DNA from 2 places in the Pseudoalteromonas ruthenica genome. Region 2 is predicted to be linked to the other one. Evidence: predicted binding sites of a transcription regulator. Region 2 holds the regulator's gene; the other holds the start of a gene.
The links. The regulator LexA, encoded in region 2, represses DNA repair genes until DNA is damaged. The targets are predictions, from matches to a motif close to TACTGTATNNNNATACAGTA.
Positions count from the first base shown of each region.

Region 1 (3,214 bases), 300 kb from region 2:
GGGTAATATAAAGTTTATCCATGGCTCGGGTCATGCCCACATAACATAGACGGCGCTCTTCTTCTAAGCGACCACTTTCCTCTTGGCTTTGTTGTGATGGGAACATGCCTTCCTCTACACCGACCATAAATACCAGTGGAAACTCTAAGCCTTTGGCAGAGTGCAGAGTCATCATTTGCACTGCGTCTTCGTGCTCTTCGGCTTGACCCTCTCCGGCCTCTAAAGAGGTATAGGCTAAAAAGCCTTGCAGTGGTGAGGAAAACTCTTCATCAACGGGTAATTCATACTGCTCGCAAGCGTTAATAAGCTCTTCTAAGTTTTCCACGCGAGCACGGCCTTTTTCGCCTTTTTCGGCCTGATACATGGCCATCAAACCGGTATTCTCTATGGTGTATTTTGCCTGCTCTGCGAGGGTCAACTCAGCAATACGCTGCTCCACCCCCTCAACCAACTCAATAAAGCGATTAACTGCCGTGGCGGCGCGACCAGACAAATGTTTCTGCTCTAAGATAGCCTTGGCGGCATACCATAACGGCAGCGACTCGGCTCGGGCACAGTCACGAATATGACTGAGCGTCTTATCGCCAATGCCTCGAGTTGGGGTGTTGATCACACGCTCAAAGGCGGCATCATCTTGACGGTTACTGACCAGGCGCAAATAACATAATGCATCTTTGATTTCTTGGCGCTCGAAGAAGCGCATGCCGCCATAAATACGGTACTTTAACCCCTCTTGTAACAAGGCTTCCTCTAAGACTCGAGATTGTGCATTGTTACGGTAAAGAATTGCGGTATCGGTTAGCGCATTGCCTGCATCCATCCAGGTTTTTATTTTGCCAACAATAAAGCGCGCTTCATCTAGCTCGTTAAAAGCAGCATAGATGGAAATAGGCTCGCCTTGATTGCCGTCGGTCCACAAATTTTTACCCATGCGTTCTGCGTTATTCTCAATCAGAGAGTTCGCCGCTTTCAAAATGGTGGCAGTCGAGCGGTAATTTTGTTCAAGACGAATGGTATCGGCGTCGAAGTCGTCCAAGAAGCGTTTGATATTCTCGATACGGGCACCACGCCAGCCATAGATACTTTGATCATCATCACCGACAATCATCATGCTGTTGGTGTCGCCTGCGATCAGTGCAAGCCAGCGGTATTGAATGGTATTGGTATCTTGAAACTCGTCCACCAGAATATGCGCAAAGCGCTGTTGATAATGGCGCAGCAGAGTGGGGTTTTGCTGCAGTACCTCGTAGCAGCGCAACAGTATTTCTGCAAAATCGACCAGTCCGGCGCGATCGCAAGCCTCTTGGTAAGCTGAATAGACGCGCAGCAATAGCTGCTCGTTGACATCATAGGCTTGAATGTCACCCGGGCGCAGGCCCTCATCTTTTTTGGCGCTGATATACCACGCAAGGTGTTTGGCTGGCCACTTCTTCTCATCAATATTCATGGCCTTGAGTAAGCGGCGGATCATTCGCTGTTGATCATCGCTATCAAGAATTTGAAAAGACTCAGGTAGCTTGGCTTCGCGGTGATGGGCGCGCAAAATACGGTGTGCCAAGCCGTGGAATGTGCCTACCCACATGCCGCCAACGGAGCCTTGAATGGTCTGCTCGACACGAGCACGCATCTCTTTTGCGGCTTTGTTGGTAAAGGTTACGGCGAAGATGCTAAAAGGCGAGGCTCCTTCAACTTGAGTAAGCCAAGCGATGCGGTGCACCAAGACCCGGGTTTTGCCCGAGCCAGCTCCTGCTAATACCAGCATATTTTGCAACGGCGCTGCTACCGCCTCGCGTTGCTTGTCGTTTAAGCCATCAAGTAATTCAGATACATCCATCGCCGCGTTCCACCTGTCATAATTGCCACCAGTATAACAAGAGTTCCAGCTTGGCTAAATAGAATACTGTTTTTATAACCAGTGCGCTGTCTCTTTATCATTCGCTATGGTGTTGCAGGCCCGACACTGGCACTTGATGGCTTTATAGCGGCTTGCTAAATACAATCTTAGTATCGGCATCAATTTGGCTGTTAGCAGTGAGTTGTAGGTACTGATATTTCGCCAACATGGCACGCATAGCGCTAAAGCACAGCATGCTCTTAACTTGAATTTCTTGATAGCCATGGGCTTTGGCCCAGCGCTCTTGATATTGCAGCAGCGCCCTGGCTACCCCTTGAGAGCGATAACTGGGCACCACACCGCCAAGCCAGCTATAAAAACATTGTGGTGACAACGCAAAGCCCAGTTTAAAACCGATAATATGATGTTGTTGATAGGCCACCAAGGCAAGAAAGGGGGCTGCTGCGATCTTTCGCTCATAGCGAGCTAGGCTGGCCCCAGTGGCAAGCTCTGGAATACGACGCTGAGCTGTTAAACACTCGGACAAACTAACGGGTTTAAGTGAGAATCTCAAGCTCATGGATATCGCTAATCTCCATATCCGCTAGCCCCTTGTAGTGGTAACTAGTCGCTTGGTTATTGAGCCATACACTCTTGCAACCAGCATTATTAGCGCCTTGTACATCGGTGTCTAAGCTATCGCCGATATGGATTATTTGCTGCGGTATGACTGCCATTGCCTGCGCTGCTTTGTGGTAAAGGTCGCTATAAGGTTTAGCACGACCGTCTGGGCCGGCCATAAATACGGCATCAAACTGGCCATGAAGGTTAAAGCGGGTGACATCGACATTGCCGTTGGTGATGGCTATCAGGCGAAAGCGTTGGCGCAAAGTGTCCAGTAATGCCAGCACACTGTCGGCAACAACAATGTTACTGCGGGCCTCGGCAAACGCCCGATAGGCATGTTCAGCATGGCTGTTGTCAACGCCCATGTGCTTCATGGCGTGAGTAAGTGCCTGCTTACGTAGGGCGGTAACATCATGCGCTAATGCTGGCTGCTGCATTAACGCCTGCTCGCGACAGTATTGCCAAAAATCAGCTTCTTGCTCGCGCCATTGCGGCAATGTTTGTAAGTAATCATGTTGCGCCTGCAGTGCAGCCTTAATAACCGGATGATTGTTATACAGCGTGTCATCCAAATCAAAACTGAGCACTTTGGCTTGCTCTAAGGCGCGATTGAATCGAATCATAGTTACTTCTGTTTTTTGGCTCTAGGGTGGGTATTATCATACACCTTGGCAAGGTGTTGAAAGTCCAAATGGGTATAAACCTGAGTGGCGGACAAGCTGCTGTGTCCAAGCAACTCTTGCACCGCGCGCA
Region 1 is NZ_CP023396.1:48,719-51,932, forward strand. Features, by position in the region: gene uvrD (DNA helicase II) at 1-1,834, opposite strand, end outside; gene PRUTH_RS00245 (GNAT family N-acetyltransferase) at 1,977-2,414, opposite strand; gene PRUTH_RS00250 (HAD-IA family hydrolase) at 2,392-3,084, opposite strand; gene xerC (tyrosine recombinase XerC) at 3,087-3,214, opposite strand, start outside.
Region 1: the regulator LexA is predicted to act here: its motif matches at 1,899-1,918, upstream of uvrD (DNA helicase II).

Region 2 (3,214 bases):
GATAATACGCACGGCTGCTGCAAAGTCTTCTGCTGTCAGCTGGCCTTGTGGTTCGAGTAGAGCGGTATTGTGTGTTTCGTTTATAGTGATATTGAGCATATATCCTCGCCAACGAGTTCATTGGATGCTCTATCAATATAGAATATTTACTTACAAGCGGTTGGTTATTGGTGCAAGGTTGTAGGTAGTGCGCTGAGGTTTAAAGTTTCACCTACGCAGCTTTGCAGCAAACTCTGAACTTGGTCTTTTTCGTTTTGCGAGTAGCGAAGGTCATATTTGCTCATGATGTAATTAAAGCGCTGAATGTACTGACAGCGGTAATCTTGATGCGGCGGCAACCATTGCCAAGGGCCTTTTGCGCCTTTGCTACGATTTAGGCCATTATCAACAGCAAGCAAATTCTCCATATCGTTGGCAAATTGTGCCTTTTGCGAACGACTCCAGGTGGCAGCACCGTGTTCATAGGCAAATTTAAGCGGAACAATATGGTCTATATCTAAATCATCGTCATTGCGTAGTATCTGTCCCGAATAAGGGTCATGCCACTGGCCGCTGGTGACGGTGCAGCGCGCTTGAGTGGTGTAGCTTACATCACTGTGTGATTGGGCAATCAGCACTTCAGCACGGGCGTCTTGGCAGTCGTGATCGGTGTCTAACCAATGTGGCCAGTTATCCCGATGATAACTATTTCCTGATGTTTGTTTAGTGTGGTTCTTTGGTAAACGTCCACCGTCTGCTAGACAGCTTTCTAAGTTCGCATAGGGGGTAAAAGATTGAGTGCGTTGATAATGAGCCGAATCTTCAGGGTGACAAAGGCCGCTGCGCGACATCTTGACCGTATCGGCTTTGCACGCACCTATCGTCAGTGCCGAAATAAGTATAAGGAACGCTGAAAATACACCTTGGCGAGTCATCTAACTGCTTAATAACATGACTAAAACAGCGCTACTTTAAAGCATTGTCGCGCATTCGTCACCTATCACTTTATGAGTATGAGATGAGGTTGCATATGAACAAAAGCGAAGTTGCATTAATTAAGGTTGCAATGGTCAGCAAATTCCCTGATTTTATTTGCGATTTTCATTTAACTGTATATACTCACAGTTAAATGTACTGTATGGAAACCCAGTTGTATGCGCCCATTAACTAAACGCCAATCGCAAATTCTTGAGCTGATTAAAGTCTTTATTAAAGATACCGGCATGCCGCCGACGCGTGCAGAAATTGCACAAACACTGGGGTTTCGCAGTGCTAACGCCGCAGAAGAACATCTTAAGGCGTTGGCTAAGAAAGGCGTAATCAAAATGAAGCCTGGCGCGAGTCGAGGTATTCAATTGGTCGAGGAAGAAGAACCCGAACAATTGGGCCTGCCTTTAATTGGCCGTGTTGCTGCGGGCGAGCCCATTCTTGCACAACAGCATATAGAGAGTCACTGCCAGATAGACCCACTACTGTTCAAGCCTGCTGCAGATTATTTGCTGCGCGTAAATGGCATGAGTATGAAAGACATCGGCATTATGGATGGCGACTTATTAGCGGTACATCGCACTCAGGTGGCTGAAAACGGCCAAGTGGTGGTCGCGCGGGTTGATGAAGATGTCACCGTGAAGCGTTTAGAAAAAGCTGGGCGTAAGGTTCTGCTGCATGCAGAGAATGAAGAATTCACACCCATTGAAGTCGATTTAGAGAACGAATCCTTTAATATTGAAGGCTTAGCTGTAGGTGTGATCCGAAACGCCGACTGGATGTAATTAAATTTACTTATTTTGCCTCTAATAGGTCTGTTATTAGGGGCTTTCCCCATGTTCCCTCCTTAGCCACAGTGCTTTCTAACAGCTTGAATATTCCTGTTAATTTATTAATAAAACGTAAACAAAAGTAGTGTATTAACTTGCTATTAGCTCAATCTTTGACTAATTGGTTATATTACAGGCTTTGCTGGTCGGTTTTTCAACAGTTTATTTAGGGTCAAAGTTGTCGACTGGTAAAAGCATAATAATAACGAAGATTGGGTATTAAGCTGTAACCGCCTCTTCCTTGCATTGCGCAACAATAAGGAGATGGTACACATGAAGAAGCTGAGCTCCCTCATGTTGCTATGTCTGTTATTCCCTCAATTGGTGTCCGCGAATAGCAAGTACAACTTGCGCCAAGGGGTAACTGACATTAGCGAAAATGTTTACCAACTACACATGACCATATTTATTATATGCTGTGTGATTGGTGTGGTTGTTTTCGCGGTGATGTTTTGGGCGCTGCTCAAACACCGCAAGTCAAAAGGGGTCACCCCCGCTACCTTTCATGAAAGCACCAAAGTAGAAATACTTTGGACAGCGATTCCATTTGTTATTCTCATAGCCATGGCTGTTCCGGCCACCAAAACCCTGATTGCTATGGAGGATACAACAAAGGCCGATATCACCATTAAGGTGACTGGTTCACAATGGAAATGGCACTACGAGTATATGGGCCACGATGTGGGCTTCTACTCACTGCTGTCAACGCCTCAAGAGCAAATCAAAAATGCGCAAAATAAGGGCGACAATTACCTCCTCGAAGTAGATAAACCCTTGGTCATTCCCACTAATCAAAAAGTACGTTTCTTAATGACCTCAGATGACGTCATTCACTCTTGGTGGGTGCCCGATTTTGCAGTAAAGAAAGACGCTAACCCTGGGTTTATCAACGAAGCTTGGACACGCGTAAACGAACCGGGTACGTATCGCGGCCAGTGCGCCGAGTTATGCGGTAAAGACCACGGCTTTATGCCGGTGGTCGTAGAAGCAAAACCCCCTGAAGAGTTTGACGCTTGGCTGGCAGAGCAGAAACAAGCGAAGCAAGCTCAGGCGCAGGCCGATGCTGAGCTGCTAGAACAAATCCTCTCTGAAGATGAGCTAATGGCATCGGGCGAGCAAGTGTACATCACGCGCTGTGCAGCTTGTCATCAGCCTACGGGGCTCGGTTTACCTGGAGTCTTCCCCGCCATTAAAGGCAGTCCAATAGCCACCGGCGATATTAACGACCATATCGATATTGTGGTGCACGGTAAGCCAGGGACTGCGATGCAGGCATTTGTCGGTCAACTTACGCTTAAAGAGTTGGCTGCGGTGGTTACTTACCAACGCAATGCCTTCGGTAATGAAACCGGTGACATCGTTCAACCAAGCGTGATTCAGGCCTATATTGATGGGGAGGAACAATGAGTACAGCAGCT
Region 2 is NZ_CP023396.1:3,015,226-3,018,439, reverse strand. Features, by position in the region: gene PRUTH_RS14225 (SpoIIAA family protein) at 1-99, opposite strand, end outside; gene PRUTH_RS14220 (HNH endonuclease family protein) at 165-914, opposite strand; gene lexA (transcriptional repressor LexA) at 1,134-1,751, shown strand; gene coxB (cytochrome c oxidase subunit II) at 2,070-3,203, shown strand; gene ctaD (cytochrome c oxidase subunit I) at 3,200-3,214, shown strand, end outside.